One region of the Lysinibacillus sp. NPDC093712 genome, then DNA from elsewhere that is predicted to be linked to it. Evidence: riboswitches for the same ligand, from Rfam matches in the RefSeq annotation. Region 1 holds a riboswitch; each other region holds the start of a gene.

Region 1 (7,574 bases):
AAGGGATGAATGTAGCTCGTAGTATCGGAGCGCTTGCAGGGCTACCAGATACTACACCTGCACTGACAATTAATCGATTTTGTTCATCAGGTTTACAGGCAATAGCATATGCAGCTGAACGTATTATGCTTGGTCATTCAAAGGCTATTCTTGCTGGCGGTGTTGAATCGATGAGTATGGTGCCAATGGTAGGAAATACACCACGCTTAAATCCAACATTAGCTGAAACTGCACCACAATACTATATGGGGATGGGGCATACAGCAGAGGAAGTAGCACGTCAGTACAATGTGAGTCGTGAAGATCAAGATGCATTTGCTGTACGATCACATATGCTTGCGGAAAAAGCAATTAAAGAAGGTAAATTCAATGATGAGATTGTTCCGATTGAGGTGGAACAACATTATGTGGACAACAATAATAAGCTACAGGTGAAAAAATTTACCTTCAGTGTCGATGAGGGCGTTCGTCCGGGCACATCAGTTGAAGGCTTAGCTAAACTTCGTCCTGCATTCCATGTAAAAGGAAGTGTTACAGCAGGTAACGCTTCTCAAACTTCTGATGGCGCAGCTGCAGTTCTAGTAATGGATCGTGAGGAAGCAGAAAAGCAAGGAATGACACCGATGGCTAAGTTTTTAGGCTTTGCGGTTGGCGGAGTTCCACCAGAAGTAATGGGTATCGGCCCAATCGTGGCAGTTCCCAAAGCGCTTGAAATTGCAGGTTTATCAATTCAAGATATTGATTTGTGGGAAATTAACGAAGCGTTTGCATCTCAATCATTACAGGTGGTTCGTCATTTAGGTATTGACCAAGAGAAAGTAAACGTTAATGGTGGTGCAATTGCATTAGGACATCCGCTTGGCGCAACAGGTGCAATTTTAACATTGAAATTAATTCATGAACTGAAACGTCAAGGCAAAAAATATGGTGTGGTTACAATGTGTATCGGCGGTGGTATGGGCGCTGCTGGAGTATTTGAGATTTTATAAGTTATGTGAAATTATTTGAGAATTGCGAATTGTATGAGTGCCTGGCACCTAAAAATAAGGAGGAATTTAACATGACAGAAAAAACAACAGATATCATTAAAGGCGGCGGATTTATCATTGAGGACGTGGCATTGGACCGCGTATTTACACCAGAAGATTTTACAGATGAGCATAAAATGATTGCCAAAACTACTGAAGAGTATGTTGCTAATGAGGTATTACCTGTAGTTGAAAACTTGGAGCATCATGAGTTCGAGCATTCAGTACGTCTACTGAAAAGTGCTGGTGAACTTGGTTTATTAGCTGCAGATGTACCAGAAGAATACGAAGGTCTTGGCTTAGATAAAGTATCTTCTGCATTAATCGCTGAAAAAATGTCAGTAGCTGGAGGCTTCTCGATTACACATGGTGCACATGTAGGGATTGGTTCATTGCCAATCGTGCTATTCGGGAACGAAGATCAAAAGCAAAAGTATTTACCGAAGCTTGCTTCTGGTGAATTAATTGCAGCTTACGCATTAACAGAGCCTGGTTCAGGTTCGGATGCTTTAGGTGCCAAAACGACTGCAAAGCTAAATGCTGCTGGTACTCATTATGTATTAAACGGTGAAAAACAATGGATTACGAACGCTGGTTTTGCTGATGTCTTTGTTGTGTACGCAAAAATCGATGGCGATAAATTCTCAGCATTCATCGTGGAACGTGCCTATAATGGTGTTTCTGTAGGACCAGAAGAAAAGAAAATGGGTATCAAATCTTCTTCAACTCGTACATTAGTGCTTGAGGATGCAGAAGTACCTGTTGAAAATCTACTAGGTGAAGTAGGTCGTGGACACGTCATTGCGTTTAACATTTTAAATATCGGTCGTTATAAATTAGGTGTAGGAACAATCGGTGGCTCAAAACGTGCTTTAGAGCTAGCTATTCAATATACAAACCAACGTCAACAATTTAAAACGAAGCTTTCTGATTTTAACTTAACGAAAGAAAAACTATCGACAATGGCGTCTCAATTATATGCGTCTGAGTCATTAAATTATCGTACGGTTGGTTTATTTGAAGATCGTTTAAGCCAGTTAAGCCCTGAAGAACAAAAGCAAGGGAAAGTTATTGCAAATGCAATAGCTGAATATGCAATTGAGTGTTCGATTGCGAAAGTGTTTGGTTCGGAAACATTGGATTATATCGCAGATGAAGCGGTGCAATTACATGGTGGCTATGGCTTCATGGCAGAATATGAAGTGGAGCGTATTTATCGCGATTCCCGAATTAACCGTATTTTCGAAGGTACGAATGAAATTAACCGCATGATTGTACCAGGTACATTTATGAAAAAAGCGTTAAAAGGTGAATTGCCATTATTACAGGTCGCGCAAAACTTACAACAAGAACTTCTTATGCTAATGCCTGAAGATGTAGGCACAGAGCCACTAGCACAAGAAAAATACCTTGTGAAAAATGCTAAGAAAATTGCTGTATTAGCAGCTGGTATGGCAGCACAACGCTACGGAGCGAAGCTTGACCAAGAACAAGAGGTATTAGTGAACATTGCCAATATCGCCAACCAATTATTTGCTATGGAGTCTACTGTTTTACGTACAGAAAAGGCAATTGCGCGTGAAGGTGCAGAAAAATCACATCAAAAACTACTTTACACACAAATCTTCTGCCAAGAAGCATTTGCAGAAATTGAGAAAGAGGCAAAGGATACAATTCTTGCTTCAGCAGATGGAGATGCTGCACGTATGACATTGTCAGCATTACGTAAACTGACTCGTAACAATCCTTATAACCTGATTGCTAAAAAGCGTGAAGCTTCAGTTAAACTAATCGAAGCAGAAAAATTCATCGTATAATATAAACTTTGACCTAGTTACTTGCTATAGGATAGTTAAGATTAGAGTGTCGCCAAAAGGCAACGAGAAAATCATTCTTGTTGCCTTTTGTTATGTGGGTGCCAGGCACTCAAACAATTCTGAATTTTGCTAGTAGATATTAATGGAAGACGAAACAGGCCGCGTGCTAGCGAGGGTTACGGCTTACACTGTGCCCGCGGAAAGCGCAATGGATTTTTACGATATAGGAGCTGACATTATGCCAAGTGCCCATGCCAAAGTGTCAGGCACACAAACAATTCTAACTTTGCATTTTAAGACTACTAAGTAAAAATCCACGTAGACTCCTGCGGGAACAGCACAGAATGTAAGACGTAATAGACCGCCCGCTAGCGAGGGTTACGGCTTACACTGTGCCCGCGGAAAGCGCAATGGATTTTTACGATATAGGAGCTGACATTATGCTAAGTGCCCATGCCAAAGTGTCAGGCACATAAACAATTATGAAATTAACCAATAAATGTTTCGTTTTGGCTCATACTAGTTATGATGGTATACTACAGGAAATGATAGCAGAGGAGCCTATAAATATGATTCAATTTATCCATTACCCTAAATGTACAACTTGTAAAAAAGCACAGAAGTGGTTAAACGACAATGGCGTTTCATACGAAGAGGTACACATTGTTGAACAACCACCTACGAAAGAGCAAATAAAAAGTTATTGGCAAGCTAGCGGACAGCCACTGAAGAAATTTTTCAATACATCTGGCATGAAATATCGTGAACTTGGGTTGAAGGATAAACTGGCGGAAATGCCGGAAGATGAACAGCTCACACTACTTGCTTCTGACGGTATGCTAATTAAGCGACCAATTGTTACTGATGGAAAAAAAGTAACGTTAGGTTTTAAGGAATCAGATTTTGAACAAGCGTGGAAATAACAGCTTTAATCCTTGTTTTTATGAAAGAAATATGGCACACTGAAAGTGAATATATTACATATTTATGGAGGGGTTTTTGGCATGAGCACACCTAAAGACTTACGTTACTCTGAAGAACACGAATGGGTAAAATTAGAAGATGGTAAAGTACGTATCGGTATTTCACATTTCGCACAATCTGAATTAGGAGATATCGTTTTCGTTGAGCTTCCACAAGTTGGCGACGAAATTAAAACAGATGATCCATTTGGAAGCGTAGAATCAGTAAAAACTGTTTCTGAATTATACGCACCCATTTCAGGTACTGTAGTTGAAGTAAATGCAGATTTAGAAGATAGCCCTGAATTCGTAAACGAATCACCATATGAAAAAGCATGGATGATCGTTGTAGAACCTGCTGATGCTTCAGAAATTGAAAGCCTTATGACTGCAGAACAATACGAAGAAATGATTGCAGAATAAACAAGCCTATAATAGAAAAACGTCGGCATACATACCGGCGTTTTTTATTATATAGCACGAGGTATTAGTTGCCTTGACTCTGCAAGTAAACGATAGTACAGTGACTCACCATAAAATGTTGTCCAAATTGCGAAGCGACATGTGAAAATGATTGTTAACATGTAGATCTATACATCGTGTGGAATCCTGTAATTGCGATGAATTGTTGTAGTAAATAACTGTCTAAATGGGGGTGGCGCGATGTTCGAAGGGAAATGTTTAATCGTGGAAGGCCGTTCGGATAAGCTTCAAATAGAACCTATTTTGAGTGAAGATGTTACAATACTTTGTACGAATGGTACAATTGGTGTGCATCAATTAGAAGAATTACTCGACCCATATGAGGGCTGTGAGCTATATACATTTTTTGATGCAGATGCATCAGGAGATAAACTACGAGCATTAATGGACAGACATTATCCTGAGGCGGAGCATTTGCGGACAATGCCTACTTATAAAGAAGTAGAAACTACACCGAGGAAAGTGCTTGCGATGATTTTATTGCGCGCGCATTTTTCCATCCATAATGAATATATTTTGTAAGGTTGCGTGAAAAATGGAAGAATGGTCAAAAGAGCAGTGGGAAACGGCTGTAAAATCTGGTGGAAAAACTGCCTTTTATTTATATACACCGATGTGTGGAACTTGTGCAGTTGCATCTAAAATGATGGATATCATAGAACAGTTACTGCCACAGTTGAAATTAGGTAAGGCAAATATTAATTTTTTAGAGCAAATAGCTTATGATTTTCAAATCGAAAGTGTACCTTGTTTACTCGTTAGCGATGGAGGAAAAGTTATAGAGAAGGTTTATGCATTTCAATCCGTACCATTTTTATACGAATTGTTAAAAAAACCAATTGACTGAACTTTGCTAGCATGGTAAAGTAACAACTATATTAAAAACTATTAAATATATCGAACTCTTATAAAGAGTGGCGGAGGGAAGTGCCCTATGAAGCCCGGCAACCATCACATATGTGAAAAGGTGCCAAATCACTCAAAGATTTTTCTTTGAAAGATGAGAGAACGGTTTAGCGTATAAAATACGTGACCCCTTCTACTTGTCTATGAGTGAAGGGGTTTTCTATATGAGAAAAGGAGTATTCGCTATGATACAGCTTCAAAATATTACGAAGAAATACAAAACCGCAAATGGCGAATTAACTGCTGTTAAAGATGTCAATCTTACGATTAACAAAGGTGAGATTTTTGGCATTATCGGCTATAGTGGCGCTGGTAAAAGTACGATGATTCGTTTATTAAACGGTTTAGAAAAGCCGACAACAGGTTCGGTGAAGGTGAACAATCAAGAATTTTCATCTATTAAGGGCCAAAAGTTGCGTGATGCTAGACAAAAAGTAAGTATGATTTTCCAACATTTTAACTTGCTTTGGTCAAGAACAGTTGCTGAAAATATCGCTTTTCCACTTGAAATTGCAGGTATAGCTAAGAGTGAGCGAGACGCACGTGTGAAAGAACTTATTGCACTTGTTGGTTTAGAAGGACGTGACAAGGCGTATCCATCACAGCTATCAGGCGGTCAAAAGCAACGTGTTGGTATAGCACGAGCACTTGCCAATAATCCTGAAGTGCTGTTATGTGATGAAGCTACATCGGCACTCGATCCAGAAACAACAGATGCAATCCTTGATCTGCTTGTCGACATTAACGAACGATTAGGTTTAACGATTGTATTAATTACCCATGAAATGCATGTAATCCGCAAAATCTGTCATCGTGTAGCAGTAATGGAAGCTGGAGAAATTGTTGAACGTGGTGAAGTATTACAAGTGTTCCAAGCACCACAAGCAGCGATTACTAAAAAATTCGTTTCGCAAATTACCGATACGAAGGAAACCCAGGAGACAGTCGCACAACTTAGAGTAAATTATCCAACGGGACACCTTGTTAAGCTTGTCTTTGTTGGTGAAAAAACAGAGCAACCTGTTATATCGCATTTAGTAAAACAGTTTGATGTGGAAATTAGTATTGTCCATGGCAATATCTCACAAACTAAAAATGGCGCATACGGTACTCTTATAGTGCAAATTGATGGCACGGATACAAATGTAGCAGCTGCACTAAATTATTTAAATACAGTTGAAGTACAAACGGAGGTGATTGCAAATGCTAACTAGTCTCTTTCCGAATGTCGACTGGGAAAAAATGTGGACAGCCACATATGAAACACTTTATATGACCACTCTTTCAACAGTCGTAACATTTATACTTGGTTTAGCCATTGGCACAATCCTCTTTTTAACGAGTCCAAACCAATTGTGGGCTAATAAAATCGTTAACTTTTTAACAGGATCGGTCGTTAATATCTTCCGTTCAATACCATTTATCGTGTTAATTATTTTACTAATACCATTTACGAAGTTTTTACTTGGGACAATTCGAGGAGCAAACGCAGCCCTACCAGCACTTATTATCGGTGCTGCACCATTCTATGCACGAATGGTATTAATTGCATTACGAGAAATTGATAAAGGCGTTATTGAAGCCGCACGCTCGATGGGTGCTAAAACGTCCACAATTATTTGGAAAGTACTAATTCCAGAATCATTACCGGCACTTATTTCTGGGATTACCGTAACGGCTGTAGCACTCGTTGGGTATACGGCAATGGCTGGAATTATTGGTGCTGGCGGCCTAGGAAACTTAGCCTTTTTAGATGGCTTCCAACGTAATCGCCAAGATGTGACATTAATGGCAACTATTTTGATCTTAGTAGTCGTATTTATCATTCAATGGATTGGCGATATGATTACAACAAAAACAGACAAACGTTAAAAAGGTTAACCCGGTTTTTACCGCTAACATATTGTTTGAACAAATAAAGGGAGTGTATACAAATGAAGAAGTTATTAGCAGGATTATTTTTATCAGTACTTGTACTAGCTTTAGCAGCTTGTGGTGCTGGTAACAAAGACGAAGCAGGTTCAACATCTGGAGACAAGGCAGACGACAGTGCAAAAACTGAAGAAAAAGTAACATTAAAAATAGGTGCTTCTAACACACCTCACGCAGTTATTTTGGAACAAGCAAAACCGATTTTAGCTAAAGAAGGTATTGATTTAGAAATTGAAACGTACCAAGATTACGTACTACCTAACCAAGATTTAGATTCAAAAACTATTGATGCAAACTATTTCCAACATATCCCTTATTTAGAATTACAAATTAAAGATAATGGTTATGATTTCGTAAATGCTGGCGGCGTACATATCGAGCCAATCGGTATTTACTCTAAAAAATATAAATCTCTTGAAGACCTACCTAAAGGTGCAACAATCTTA
Region 2 (7,574 bases), on a different contig from region 1:
TTTAATAATATATTTAAAATGGATGTAGTGATTAAACCCATCATTGCGAGCTTTGGATTTCCATCATTGCGAATAAAAATACTTAATAAGTTTTCAATTGTGTAAAAAACACCAAATATCAAAATCACATGCAAGTACTCTTGCACAAAAGGATAAGTAACATCACTTGCCCCAAATATATAGGCAATTTCCTTCAAGTTTGATAAAAGTAATAGCACTAAAGTTAAAACTACTGCAAGCATCGTTGTAAACGAGAGTGTAAAAAGCTGATGTGCTCTTTTTCTATTGCCTTCACCGAGCGAAATAGAATACAATGTGGCACCGCCCATACCAATCCACAGTGAAATTGACAACAAAATGGAGAAAATCGGTACGGCAATATTGACACCTGCTAAAGCTGTTGGGCCAACCCCATGACTGACAAATATACCATCAACTAAAATGTTTACAGACATGAGTAGCATACCAATCATCGCAGGGAATAAGTAGGATAAAAACAATGGCTTTAACGGTCTTGTTTCAATTGGATTAATTGTCGTCATGAGCAAGTACCTCTCTTACCATGACCTTTTCGCCCTTTTCATCTAGTTCACCGTTAAAGGCGAACCCAAACTTTTTATAGAGCTGAATGGCTACTTTATTGTTGTCATAGACGCTTAAAAATATTTTTTGGCAATTGTATTTTGTTTGTAAAAAACTGATAAGCTGCTGTAAAAAGTACTTTCCAAGTCCTTTATGCTGATAACGCTCATCAATTAAATAGCGGTCTAGCCAAACGCGTTGTGTATCGTCCTCGTGAGGAAATACACCATACATTGCGAAGCCTACCGGGATATCCTCCTTGTACAAACCAACTGGAATAAATCGTCGATCGTCCTCTGCCTCGTCTAAGCATTGCTGTGTACTTTCAATAAAGTCCTGCTGATTGTCAGCGATGTGTAAAGCTAATACTTCTTCTTTGTTTAAAGCTGTGATGTCACGTATTTCCGTGAACATAATGTCAAAACCTTTCTAAATTTATTGTGAATAGCTACAATCTAAAGTATATAGTAACTATATAGTCAAGAAAGGAAACTTAAAATGCTTAATAAAAACGTAAAATATTTTACAACAGGTGAATTTGCTAAGCTTTGTAAGGTGAATAAACAAACGCTCATTTACTATGATCAAATTGGCCTTCTATCACCAATTATGAAAGATAGTAAAGACTATCGTTATTATTCCATCGCTCAATATGATTTTTTTAGCGTTATTGAATTATTAAAAACACTTGGTATGTCTTTAAAAGAAATTCAAAAGTATATGGCGGATAAATCACCAGAAAACTTTTTAGATTTGATGCGTCAGCAAAAGGAGCTTGTGGCGAAAAAACGGCAAGAGCTTGAAATGATTGAAAGTATTATTGAGGTAAAAATCGAGACAACAGAGGAAGCGATGCATATAGATTTTGACAGCATTACGATCGGTCATTTCCCGGAAGAGACATTATATTTAAGCAAAAATATTGAAGATTCCACAGAGGAACAGTTTGTAAAGGCGGTCTCGGATTTTATCGATGAATTGGATCGCTCGCAGCTTGATACAGGCTATCCAATTGGGGGCATCACAAAAAGAGAGCAAGTTTTAGCTGGTAACTATGATAATTATTGTTACTTATATATGGAACAACCGCATCCTCAAGAAGGGCATCCATATTTTAAGGCGATTGAAGGAGATTTTATTATTGGTTACCATATAGGATTATCAACGACGCTAGGCCAAACATATGAACGATTATTTAAGGTCATGGATGAAAACGGCTACGAGCTAGGGCAGTACGTGTATGAAGAATATATTTATGACGCTGTTATTAAAAATCGGGAAGAGGATTATGTCACGAAAATTATGATGGAAATTATCAAAAGGGCAAAGTAGTTTTTCAAAAAAAGAATCTACGACATTGTGGCTATTCACGCAATGAGGTAGATTCTTGTATTCAAAGGTTTATTTGTAATGGTAAGTGCTAGCTCTTGAATTATTGCGTTGAATTTTATTAAACCATGCTTGATCTTTTTCTTCTTGCTGTAAGGTATTAACGATGGTTGAGGAACAGTTAACACAAATTTTTGCTTGTGTAATTTTACCGCATCGTTCACATGGTGCGCCAAGATTAGGGAAGATAGAGGTTTTTAACTTGCCTGTCTTCACCCATTTATAAAGTAAGTCCGATGAAATACCTGTTAATGCAACAATTTCATCATTCGTTAAGTGCCGATTATTTTTTCTTAATAAAAAATGATGTAATTCCGAAAAAATATCCTCTTCTCGAGCGTCTATTTTTTTTTCGAACAGCAGCATTCAAATCCTCTCCCTTCTCAATTATTTGATGATTTCTTCTTTATTTTCAGAAACATAGTTAGGGTGTTCGTCATATTTATAGTTTTCCCAACGATTACGTGCTAGTTTGCGATATTTATTGGAAACATTGCGATCTGCGATTAATCTAGAAAATCCTTTTTTTGCTTCTACAATATCGCCGAGTCGAAGGCTTAATTCGGCATGTAAAAATTGAATTCGCTCGCTGCCTTCTTGATTGGACGCAAAAGATTTACTGTAAAAGTCTCTTGCTGCATATAAGTAGTGAGTTTCAGATTCGCTTTCATTTTTCAAACGATACAGCCAAGCTATTTTTAGGGCGATATTAGCCATTAAAAGTGCCTCTTCCATTGAGGCCTTTGCTACGAGATAGGCCAATTTATAGCTAACGATAGCATCATCAATCGTGCGTTCGTGACAGATGTTCATTGGCTTATGTAGTTCTTTAATATACAATTCCTCGATTAGTAGCAAGAACGGTCCATACGTTCTCGTCATAGATTTATGGTAAGCATATCCGCAATGCGGGCATACAGCAACTTCATAAAGCAATGGATTTAAGCCTTCATAAACGGGCATAAAATCCGTTTGTTCTTCGATTATTTTAAAACGATTTGGTCGAACTTTATATGTTGTATATTGTTTTTTGCAAAATTTACAATCCACATTACTTTCGTAGTAGTAAATATTAAAACCCATATGAACCAACTCCTCTGTGTCGAGTTTTTAACATTTCTTTAGTTCTATTTAAATAAGGGCGATACTCGTTCAATATATTTAATGGATTTTCTACTATTTTAGCAATTCTATGTTTTTTGGTATACTCCTTCAGTATGATTAAAGTAATGCCCATAAAACATTAATTTTTTATATGTAAAGGGAATGCATGGTTTAAATATACTGGCAATAGTATTTATCGGTGGTGTATAGGGAAAAGTTAAATGTTTTAGTCTACTTTATTAAATTAAATCTGACATACTTAGAATGCTGTTTTTTATAAAAAATTGTCGTAGTTTTATTATAATACATATAGGATAAATTTACTATTCAATAATATGCATATTGATAAGGGATTTAAGCCGGTAGAAAGCTAATTTTTTTAGTTTCAAAGTACAATAATCACTATATTTTTCTATTTAATTTAAAGGGGCTAGATCGAAATGGATTGTAAAATTATTTTCTTTGATGTGGATGGTACGCTTATCAACTATAGCGATGGTTGTATTGAAAGAAGTACGAAGAACGCGCTACAAATACTAAGGAACAAAGGAATTCGATTAGTTGCTGCAACTGGTAGACCATTATCCATGTGTCATGATTTGCAAGAACTAGGTATTGATACATTTATTACTGCTAATGGTGCTTATACTCGGCATGGTGATCAAATCATCCATACCATTCCTATCGCACAAGAAATCGTAGAAAGCGTAAAAGCTTTTGCTGAAGACAATAATAATAGTCTATCATTTTTCACTGACCAACTATCCATGAATAATGTTCGCCATCCTGCAACACTAAAAGCGATGAAGGAGACATTATCTTTAGATGAGTATCCTCCCACTAATAATAATATTTTAAACGAGAAAGTTTACTTAATGTGTTTATATGCCAACGAACAAGAAGAGAAAAAGTACATAACACAATTTCCAAATTTGAAGTTTGAAAGATGGCATCCGACGATTATGAATGTGCTACAAGACGATGTATCAAAATCCATCGCTGTTGAAGCAGTGCTAAAATATTTCAACCTACTTCCGAAAGAGGCAATTGCTTTTGGAGATGGAGATAATGATATTGATATGTTAAAGCAAGTTGAATATGGTATTGCGATGGGAAATGGCAGTGTCGCATTAAAAAATATCGCTGATTATGTCACGAAGAAATCGGATGAAGGTGGCATAGATGATGCATTGCGTAAGCTACAGCTAATCTAAGGTAACAAATACGATAAAAAATGAAATAATATTGCAATCGCATCTATAGGAGAATATTTAAATGATTGCTATTGCTACACTAGCTAGCAATAGCCCCTTCTTCTCATAGTAGGTGCATAGCGTTGATTAGATTTTGCTGGATAGATAGGAATGTTATCAAATTGTATGAATAAATTATTGATAATGGTCGTGGTAGATGTTCTAGTTGCCATTGTCGTATATATTTGTTTATAGTCAGCCCATCAGCCAAGAACGAAATAAGTCGTACATGAGTGAGTCTACAGTAAGGGATATGGAGTCATCATCAATAGAAATTAGCGCTGAAAGAGTTACGAAGATACGGTAAAGAGGGTTTTTGTTGAAAACTGAATTTAACAAAAATAAAGTTGTGATGATTGTACAATATTGATATACATGTAATAATGATTAAACCTATGCAAAAGTGATTGTTAAAAATAATTGACTTTAAGAGGCTTATGTTAAGCTAAGATAATGGGAAAATTAAGGCTTTAGGTGGGGTAAAACATGGTGCATCACGTGCAATCTCTTATTGAACATTACGGGTATTTTGGGATTATTCTTATACTAGTTGGAGGGATTGTCGGGCTGCCACTTCCTGACGAAATTTTTTTAACCTATGTAGGGTATAATGTTTATCGAGAAAATTTAGAGCATATTCCTGCATTAATAAGTGCTGCGGTGGGAGCTGCAGGAGGCATCACCCTCAGCTACTTTGTTGGTCGTCGATTCGGTTTACCGTTATTACAAAAATATGGGCCGAAAATTCATATAACAGCACAAAAAATTGAGTTTACGAAAAAATTGTTTGAAAAGATAGGGCCTGTACTATTATTTATTGGATACTTTATACCTGGCGTTCGTCATCTCACAGCATATATTGCAGCCATTAATAATTATCCTTATAAAAAGTTTGCTGTTTATGCGTATGCAGGTGCAATCGTATGGACTTTCACATTTATTACTTTAGGGAAAGAGCTAGGAAATAAGTGGCGTTTTGTTGGTATGTATTTATCTCAATACAGCTTCTATGCAATATTGGTGTTTATAGTACTAATGCTGATTGTGTACTATATATTTAAAAAAAGAAATACGATTAAATGAATACAGCATGTTAAAAGAAGGTCTGCTACAAATGATTATATGACATTTGAGGCAGACCATTTTTGTATAGAATTAAGGCAAAATAGCAAATGAACGTACAGGGAATCCAGATGCTTTTTCAGGCTTTGGCACAATGTTGAAAATGACTGCACCTTTTGCTGGTAGCTTATCTAAATTCGTCATTAGTTCAATTTGATATGTATCCTGATCTAGTACAAAGTATTCGCCATCAAGCGTTCCATTTTTACGGAAATCTGCTGCTGAATCTGTATCGAATGTTTCGTGACCAATTGCATTAATGTTCCGTTCTGAAAATAAAAACTGCAACGCTTCTAATCCCCAACCTGGAATATGGTTATGACCGTCTTTATCTTTATTATTGAACAAATCCTTATCAGGCCAGCGTTTACTCCAATCAGTTCGCAGTGCGACAAATGTACCTGCTTCAATTTCTCCATATTCTGCTTCGAAATCTAAAATATCTTGTACACTTAACGTAAAGTCATTGTTCGATTCAGCTTCCTTGGACTTATCAATAACAATTAGCGGTAGGACAAGTTCTTTTAATTCTAATTCGTCTAAGTAGCGTGTATTTGAAACAAAGTGGATAGGTGGATCAATATGCGTTCCATATTGCCCGGGAAACGTAAATTGTTGTGCAAAGAAGCCGTCATTATGCGAAAATAGCGTTTCAAATTTGGCATCTTCAAACATAAAGAAATGAGGAGAGTTAGGTCCGAATGTGTGTGTTAAGTCGATCCATTGCTTGGATTTTAATAGCTCTAATGCTTGTAAAAGTTCATTTGTCATTGTTATTCCCTGCTTTCTTTTAGTATGAGTGGTGAATCAATTTCATCATTAAGTACGAACATTGAAGAGATAAAAATTATGATGATCCATCATTACGCTACAGGCAGACGCTTTCCACGTGCAAGCACCGAGCTTCCTTCCGCACCATTAAAATGTTCGTGAACTCTTTTAGAAAAACTAAGATGAAATTAACTCTTGCTTAAAATAAAATAAAAAAAGAGCCCTACTTGTAGAAGAGGACTCTTGTGTACTAAAGTCAGTCTCCTCATCTTTTCGCGAATTTCGCAAATTGGAATTAGCACCATGCCTAAGACTGGTTGCTGAGACTTCATAGGGCCAATCCCTCCATCTCTCTTGATAAGAAAAATATATGAATTTTCAGAAATAGTAATACCAAATACTCTAGCATAATCATAAATAGTTTACAAGTTCTATAGGAGTGCATGGTTATAAAAAATAAGAAGCTTTTCCCTTACCAATATAAAATTACCGCTATACTACAGCACCCACCTTCTGATAATACAATTCGAATATTATCTGGCGTATATTTCGCTTCAAACTTCGCCGTAACGCCCGCTGAAGAAATGAGTTTTTGCACTTCATCTTGCTTGGAAAGCTGTGCGGCATTCTTAAGATCATGTGCAAATTGATCAGACCCTTCAATTTTCTCTGTTAGTAATTGGGCCTGCTGCATAATTGGCTGAATTTGTTTGGCTGATGTCTTCAACTTCAATGTATTAATAGGCGGGTACGGATTTGGGTTTGGGGATGTGGGCATCGCAAGCTGTCCCGGCAAATGATGCGGTAAAGGGGAATTAGAAATGCCCCAATGTGGATATTGATTTACAAAAACATAATACGGATAAGGATTGTAATACAGCAGAATTCCTCCAATCCATAGCTAATATCTTAGTGTATCTTATGTAGCGGCATTATGTTTTGTGTTGAAGGTCATCTTTTATATGGAGCGCGTACCAAGGTCGTAGAAGGGAAATTAACTAAAATAGGAGAATAAGTAATAGATACTGTAGAAAAGGGGTAGATGGGATGAATCGTTTAAATTTAATTACATTAGGTGTAAAAAATATGGTAGAATCGCTGGCATTTTATCGTGATGGGCTTGGGTTTGAAGTAGTCGTCTATGGGGATGAAACAAATCCAGATGTTATTTTTTTCAATAATGCAGGAACAAAAATATCTTTATTCCCAATTGAGCGCTTAGTAAAGGATATTGATGAAGCGAATCCGCCAGCTGTAAGCGATGGCTTTAATGGCATGACACTTGCCTATAATGGAAAGTCTAAAGAAGAAGTCGATGAAATATTTTTGTTAGCAAAAAAAGCGGGAGCGAAT
Region 3 (7,574 bases), on a different contig from region 1:
ATTACACAGGAAATCAAGATGAATCTTATATGGATTCACAAGGGAATTTGCAAATTATTGAAAAGAAATTTATTGAGAAAAAGTGGGCAGGAGAAATGCCTGTATTGTATAACTTTTATGGGGAGGCAAGTTGGTTAACAGCAGTGCTCGATGCGAATGGCTTCTTACAAAATTATTTCATCGTGTCCGCAGCGAATCCTGAAATTTCAGCTTATGCAACTACACCGAAAGAAGCGTTGAAACTATATAAAACAGCACTAAGCCGTGGTGGAAGTACGGTTGATGGTAGTTCAAATGCAGAAGAGAAAAATGCAAGTGGAACAGTACTGCGCGTTTATAAGGAACGCCTCGGTGACTTTACCATCGTATCGTTTTTACTGAATAATGGTGAAAACTATTTAGTAAGTGCAGAAACGGAGCCTCTTGCAATTTATTTACAAGAAGGTGACGAAGTAATATTAACTTATGGGAATACAGGAGAGCAATTTTTACCAGTACGCTCGCTAATAATTAAAGGTTTACAATAAACAAAAGACGATCAGCACAATGAATTTTGTTGTCTCGATCGTCTTTTTTATGTAGTCTGATTCTCGATGTAACGTAGCAGCTTTTCTTTATGATTAGAAAAGAGTGTTGCGGCGTGATCATTTAAAGCGAAAATCTCCTGAATATAGCTTTGTAACAAATTATTTTCGTACTCCAATGAATGGGCTGTTTCGTTAGCTATAATATGCTCCAATAAAAGTGCATGCAGCACAACCACTTCTAGGTTCTGAGTATTTGTCACAAATTTTAAGTTTAAAATGGTTGTATAGGAAACGAATTGATCGACATATGCAATAGCTTCTTTGTATTGATTGAGGTCGATATGTTGTTCAAGTCGCTTTCTTAAAAGTAAGCACTCGTTATTTAAGTCTTGGATTTTTAAAAATAAACCTCTTACGCTTCTCTTATGTTGTTGTTCTAGGGTACGGGCAAGATGCTTATTAACAAAGGACATTTTTACAAAACTCCTTTCGAGATAGGGTCCTTCTATTAATATTAATGGAAATGTTGGAAAAGGAAAGAGTCTTTTCGTTTAATTTGTACCTGAATTTAACATATCAATCAAGTCAAAAATACTAGGTTGGCAATAAAAAAACGTTAAAAATATGAAAAAAGTGGAGTTATTATCAGACGATAGTAACCCCACTTAAGTAATGTCATTTCCAATTAAATCCTTTTTTTGCTAGGAAGCTAGTAATGTGTGGACGACGCTGTTCAACTAAAAAATCAGCCATTTGCTTTGTCCAATTATCAATTTTACGATTTGAGGAACGACTATTGTAGTATGCTTCCATTGTTTCATTATAAGCAGGTAACAGTTCCTCATATTTTTCTGTATTGTATGCATTTTCATGGAGGATAGCAGCCACTGGTAAACGAGGTTTAACCTCATTGCGTCGAGCTGGAACGCCTATTGTTAAACCGAACAATGGGAAGACATAGTCCGGTAAATTAAATAAATCACTAATTTCTTCAGGCTTATTACGTACACCGCCTATATAACAAATACCGTATCCCATAGATTCAGCTGCAATAACAAAATTTTGTGCAAATAATGATACATCCGCTACGCCAACAAGAACGTTCTCAGCCGAATCTGCAACAATATCAATACCTTCTAATTTCCCTGCCATTTGTAGTCGTTTAAAGTCTACACAAAATACAAAAGCACCACCAGAGGTTTCGTATTGACGTGGATTTCCTGATAGCAAACCTAGCTTTTCTTTTTTCTCCTCGTCTGTTACCCAAATTACGCTATATGCTTGTACAAAGTGAGAAGTTGCTGCCATCTGTGCAGTAGCAATTAAATCCTCAACGATTTCTTTAGATATAGGATTCCCATCATAAATACGAACCGAAGAGTGGTTACGTAATAATTCTTTAACCATCTATAAAGTCCCCTTTTCCCAATTAATATACCAAGAGCATATCACGATTTATAGCTAAAATCGAATCAAATCCAATATAAAAGAATGTGAACGTTTAAGATGAAACTATTTTCAAATAATTAAGACTAATACTTAATTCACTCGTAAAGTAAAATATTTTGTTAGATATAGCTTAAATGTTCTGAATAGTGTAAAATTATGTATGACGACAGGTTATTTATCTCCTGTTTTTTTACATTGGTTGGGTGTACCGATGTGAAGGACAAATAATCTAGTTGAAGTAAATAAATGTGGGATGGAGGAATAAGGAATGGATGAAAAGTTAGCAAAAAAGCTTCGTAATGAACAATTACGGAACAAAGTCGTATCAGCAGAAGAAGCAGCATCTTGGATTAAGGACGGCATGGTACTTGGTATGAGTGGGTTTACACGTGCAGGTGACGTAAAAGTGGTACCGCTTGCACTTGTTGAGAAAGCAAAAACAGAAAGCTTCAAGGTAGATGTATATACAGGTGCATCACTTGGACCTGAAGTTGACCAATACTTAGCAGAAGCTGGTGTTATTCGCAAGCGCGGGCCTTTCCAAGGAGACGCAGGCATTCGAAACATGATTAATAGTGGGGAAGTTACTTATGTTGATGCCCATTTATCACACAATGCTGAATTAGTACGTCAGGGCATTATTGGTCCGATTGACTTTGCTATTATTGAAGCTGCTGCTATTACAGAAGATGGCTTATTAATTCCTACAACTTCAGTTGGTAACTCTCCGATTTTCGTACAAGAAGCAGACCAAGTTATCATCGAGCTAAACGTAGCACAGCTTGATGCATTAGAAGGTGTGCATGATATTTTTGTTCCAGGGCCACAAGGTAAACGTGATCCAATTCCAATGCTAAATGTGTCAGATCGACTTGGTACAATTGGCATTCCACTTAATTTAGACAAAGTAAAAGGTATTGTTATTTCAGATATTTTGGATGCGCCATCAATGATTGTTCCGGCTGATGAAGAAACAGATATTATGGCAAATCATCTACTGAATTTCTTAAGAGAAGAAATTAAAGTAGGTCGTTTAACGACGAGTTTACGCCCACTACAATCAGGTGTAGGTTCAGTGGCGAATGCTGTATTATTAGGTTTCAAAGATTCCGAGTTTGAAAATTTAGAAGTTTATTCGGAAGTACTACAGGATGCTGTATTTGAATTAATGGATGCTGGAAAAGTAAGCTTTGCATCTGCTACATCTATTACCCTATCTGAAAAAGTAGGAAACCAAGTTTACGGAAATTTTGAAAAATATGCAGATAAATTAGTGTTACGACCACAGGAAATTTCTAATCACCCAGAAATTATCCGTCGACTCGGCTTGATCTCTGTAAATACAGCGCTTGAATTAGATATTTATGGGAATGTAAATTCAACTCATGTTTCTGGCACAAAGATGATGAATGGTATTGGAGGTTCTGGAGATTTTGCTCGTAACGCACGATTAGGTATTTTCGTGACAAAATCGTATGCAAAAGGTGGGAAAATTTCTAGTATCGTTCCAATGGTTTCGCATGTAGACCATACTGAACATGATGTGGATGTTATCGTAACAGAGCAGGGCGTTGCAGACTTACGAGGTCTAGCACCTAAAGAGCGTGTCGGTCTAATCATTGAAAACTGTGCACATCCTGATTATAAAGAGCAATTATGGGCTTACTTTAATGACGCAAATGAAGCAACAGGTGGTCACCATACACCGCATGATTTAGAAAAAGCACTTTCTTGGCATGTGAATTTAGCAAAGAATGGTACAATGTTAGATCCATCATTTGCAAAATAATATATTTAAAAAGTGTTAGATTGACTGCTATCGATCTAACACTTTTTGCTGTGCGTTGATGTCTACTTCACGGGTAAACGTCAGCCAAAATCGTCGCTGCCGCGCTGTCAGTTGCGTCTGAAGTTTGTACTGCTGCCGCAGGAGTCACCGTCCTCGCTACTACCAACTAGTATCCTCAAAGTTATGTCCCATCTTCTTGTTTTATGCTGATTTTTTAAAGGCAGATGTTACTTTCGGTTCTGTTCCTTGGAATAGCCTTTTAATATTTTCAATATGCAAGATGAACGCTATGCATAAAAGTAGAATGGAAATAATAGTTGGGCCAATTCCAGGTATCCATAAATAAGTTGCCGTACAAAATACAATATAAAATTCTAACACACCGACGATTAAATAGTTTGTAGCGAAAGATAAAATCACAAATAATATAAGTGCACATAAAGCAATTTTCCAATCGACAGCAAGTAAAATCCCAATAATGGAGGCAGTACCTTTGCCACCTTTAAAGCCCATATGGAATGGGAAGTTATGCCCTAAAATAACACTAGCAGCCATTGTATAGATTAAGAGCCACGTTTGTATTTCAGTGAATTGTGATGCATTAGAAGAAAAGTAGTAGATGGCACAGAGAATAGCACCGACGCCTTTGCCAATATCAATTAGTGCCACTAATAGGCCGTATTTCCAGCCAAGAGAAAGCGTTGCGTTTGAGGCACCAGCATTGCCATGACCAGTCTTTTTTAAATCTACACCCGATAGAAATTGTGCTACTTTAGATCCGTGGATACAGCCGATTAAATAACCAATGATAATAATAATAAAAAAAATAATGGCTTTTTCCATAAAAAATGCTCCTTTCATTTTTATTTTTTAATATAGTGTATGTGCTCTTATTACGTAAATTAGCAGACAGAAGTTTCAGAAAAAAATAAATTTTACTGTTGACAGAAAAAAAGTCTATGTTTATACTGTGTAACAACGATGGAAATTGAATCACATACTCTTATCAAGAGCGGCGGAGGGATAGGCCCTATGATGCCCGGCAACCAGTGAGTGACGAACTTGCTAAGGTGCTAATTCCTACAGATTCTTACTTGGATCTGGCAGATAAGGGGAGGAAAACTTGCAACCGCAACCCTCTTCTTAACTGAAGAGGGTTTTTGTTTTCTACACATAAATCCTCCTCATCTCCGGTACCATCGTAAAACCATTAAGGAGGAAGAAAATATGTCGAATTTCAAACCAGAAACATTACTATTACACGGTGGTCAAGAGCCTGATCCAGTGACGGGTTCTCGAACTGTACCAGTGTACCGTTCAACAGCTTTCGTATTTAAAGACACTGCTCATGCGCAACGTCTTTTTGCATTAGAAGAAGCGGGCAATATTTACACACGTATTACAAATCCAACTGTAGATGTTTTTGAAAAACGCATCGCTTTATTGGAAGGCGGTACAGCAGCAGTAGCACTTTCATCAGGTGCAGCAGCTATCGCATTTTCAATTTTAAATCTAGCAAGTGCAGGGGATGAAATCGTAGCAGCAAGCTCTTTATACGGAGGAACATATAACTTATTAGCAAATACCCTACCAAACTACGGTATTAAAACAATTTTTGTAGATGAAACAAACCCTGAGAACTTCCAATCTGCGATTAATGAAAACACAAAAGCAGTGTTTGCTGAAATTTACGGCAATCCAAGTTTAAAGGTTTTAGATGTAGAAGCAGTAGCAGCGATTGCACATGAAAATGGCTTGCCATTAATTATTGATAGCACATTTGCTTCACCATATGGCGCAACGCCAATCGACTTTGGTGCAGATATAGTTGTTCACTCAGCAACAAAATGGATTGGTGGTCATGGTACAACTTTAGGTGGCGTTGTTGTAGATGCTGGGAAATTTGATTGGACACAAGGTAGATTCCCTAGATTTACAGAGCCAGACACATCGTATCATGGATTGCGATATGGTATTGATACTGCAGCGGCTGCATTTGCCACAAAACTGCGTGTGCAATTACTACGTGATTTTGGTCCAACATTAAGTGCTGATGCTGCATTTAACTTACTACAAGGTTTAGAAACGCTTCATTTGCGTATTCCTAAACATAATGAGAATGCGTTAGCAGTTGCTGAATATTTACGTAACCACCCATCTGTGGAATATGTAAATTATAATGGATTAGAGGATTTTGCTTCCCATGACTTAGCGAAGAAATACTTGAAAAATGGCTTCGGTTCAGTGCTTACATTTGGCATTAAAGGTGGACGAGAAGCAGGGCGTCAGCTAATAGACAGCGTGAAACTATTCTCGCATGTAGCAAACGTTGGAGATGCAAAATCGTTAATTATTCATCCAGCATCTACAACCCATCAACAATTATCTGCAGAGGAACTAATCCAAACTGGCGTATCCGAGTCGCTCATTCGCTTATCAATCGGTTTAGAGGCAGTTGAGGATATTATTGCAGACTTAGAACAAGCAATTGCACAAGTAACACCTACTGAACAAAAAGTAGAAGCTTAACATAAATTGATAAATTAGATTCATGTCGTAGCGTTAACGTATTTTCTCATTCGAAATGCCTCATTTGGTAATGCGTGTAACGTTGCTACATCAATCATTACCTCATTCGGTAAGTTATCTGAAATTTCCTATAAATAATACCTAGTATTTTTATAAGTATTGTTGACTTGATTAAAACCATGCTATATACTAGGGATTAAGTTGAATGTTCGAATGGCTACCAACCTAGAACAATTTTAAAGAGTGTCGATGTTACGTAATTCTAAATGCCGCTACAGTTTAGGCGGTAACAATTAATTTGTTTTCATAAGTGCTCCCCCACTTTTGAATAAATATATGAAAAGAGTGTAGCTACATAGCCAGTAGCTACGCTCGCTTAAAAAACTGATCGAAAAGGAGTGTTTTAAATGGGAAATGTTTATCGTGCACAAAATGTTACAGCTTATATAATTTATGAATTAAATGAAAGTCAACATTTTGTGAACAACCTATCCATTCAAAACTTACTTTCGACAGTTGAAACAAAATGGCAACAAACTTTTGGACATAGTGCTTTTGAAGAAATCGTATATGCTAAAGAAGAAGGCTATATAGTCAAAGAAGTTTTTGAAGAGTATGAAGCTTACGGTACAAGCCATATTGCACTACCAGCGACAGAATATTATTTAAAATACGGATCGTTTCAATTAATTGAACGCACATATGCGGTACCGGACTTTACACAAGAAGAAATAAAGCTAGTGCAATCAGCTTTAGCGCAATATCGTTATCGATTATTTTTACAAGCAAGTTAACTTTCCCTTATATTTTTTAGCTCATTCTCTACTGCTATAGGGAATGAGCTTTTTGTTGCGTTTTCGTTATTTGTGAAATTAGTTACTGCTTTTCAAAAACAGCTTATTCTATAACGGGTATCTTCATACATATATAATAGAAGAAAGGCATTTCTTTTTTTATAAGAATTCGTCAAGAGTTGTTCGAAAATTATAGATTTATTAATAAAACGTATAATAAAGGCAATGAAACCGATTTCTTTTGCACTCCTAGAGAAAACAATTGTCCATCCTAGAAAGATTTTTCTTGTGCAATGTATTTATTTGCGTTACAATTTTCTTTAGGTTAAATTTTGAATTATTTGAATATGTGCTTGTAGGCACAGACTTTATATATATATAAAACTGGAGAAATGTACGTTGGAGGGAATAACAAGTATGGCAACTATAAAGGCAGCAATCTTAGGATTTGGAACTGTAGGTCAAGGTATCTATCATATATTGAAT

The links. Region 1 has a riboswitch for S-adenosylmethionine ahead of ACQKNX_RS22135 (methionine ABC transporter ATP-binding protein). Riboswitches for the same ligand answer to the same signal wherever they lie in the genome.
Region 2: linked by a shared signal. The riboswitch ahead of ACQKNX_RS19945 (cyclase family protein) and the one ahead of ACQKNX_RS22135 (methionine ABC transporter ATP-binding protein) in region 1 are both predicted to bind S-adenosylmethionine.
Region 3: linked by a shared signal. The riboswitch ahead of ACQKNX_RS17150 (O-acetylhomoserine aminocarboxypropyltransferase/cysteine synthase family protein) and the one ahead of ACQKNX_RS22135 (methionine ABC transporter ATP-binding protein) in region 1 are both predicted to bind S-adenosylmethionine.

What each region holds. Positions count from the first base shown of each region.
Region 1 covers NZ_JBNNUU010000009.1:82,093-89,666, reverse strand. The annotation lists gene ACQKNX_RS22170 (acetyl-CoA C-acetyltransferase) at 1-989, shown strand, start outside; gene ACQKNX_RS22165 (acyl-CoA dehydrogenase family protein) at 1,061-2,845, shown strand; gene ACQKNX_RS22160 (hypothetical protein) at 2,988-3,155, shown strand; gene ACQKNX_RS22155 (arsenate reductase family protein) at 3,415-3,768, shown strand; gene gcvH (glycine cleavage system protein GcvH) at 3,850-4,230, shown strand; gene ACQKNX_RS22145 (hypothetical protein) at 4,471-4,812, shown strand; gene ACQKNX_RS22140 (thioredoxin family protein) at 4,826-5,137, shown strand; SAM riboswitch class I at 5,193-5,297, shown strand; gene ACQKNX_RS22135 (methionine ABC transporter ATP-binding protein) at 5,382-6,410, shown strand; gene ACQKNX_RS22130 (methionine ABC transporter permease) at 6,400-7,068, shown strand; gene ACQKNX_RS22125 (MetQ/NlpA family ABC transporter substrate-binding protein) at 7,131-7,574, shown strand, end outside.
Region 2 covers NZ_JBNNUU010000006.1:176,861-184,434, reverse strand. The annotation lists gene ACQKNX_RS19980 (MATE family efflux transporter) at 1-542, opposite strand, end outside; gene ACQKNX_RS19975 (GNAT family N-acetyltransferase) at 529-996, opposite strand; gene ACQKNX_RS19970 (MerR family transcriptional regulator) at 1,081-1,914, shown strand; gene ACQKNX_RS19965 (hypothetical protein) at 1,984-2,337, opposite strand; gene ACQKNX_RS19960 (DUF2225 domain-containing protein) at 2,359-3,054, opposite strand; gene ACQKNX_RS19955 (Cof-type HAD-IIB family hydrolase) at 3,516-4,289, shown strand; gene ACQKNX_RS19950 (DedA family protein) at 4,815-5,411, shown strand; gene ACQKNX_RS19945 (cyclase family protein) at 5,484-6,221, opposite strand; SAM riboswitch class I at 6,484-6,585, opposite strand; gene ACQKNX_RS19940 (hypothetical protein) at 6,694-6,999, opposite strand; gene ACQKNX_RS19935 (VOC family protein) at 7,269-7,574, shown strand, end outside.
Region 3 covers NZ_JBNNUU010000004.1:361,711-369,284, reverse strand. The annotation lists gene ACQKNX_RS17175 (hypothetical protein) at 1-527, shown strand, start outside; gene ACQKNX_RS17170 (hypothetical protein) at 575-1,000, opposite strand; gene chrR (class II chromate reductase ChrR) at 1,203-1,934, opposite strand; gene ACQKNX_RS17160 (succinate CoA transferase) at 2,245-3,765, shown strand; gene ACQKNX_RS17155 (glycerol-3-phosphate acyltransferase) at 3,967-4,608, opposite strand; SAM riboswitch class I at 4,766-4,879, shown strand; gene ACQKNX_RS17150 (O-acetylhomoserine aminocarboxypropyltransferase/cysteine synthase family protein) at 4,993-6,294, shown strand; gene ACQKNX_RS17145 (hypothetical protein) at 6,702-7,088, shown strand; gene ACQKNX_RS17140 (homoserine dehydrogenase) at 7,506-7,574, shown strand, end outside.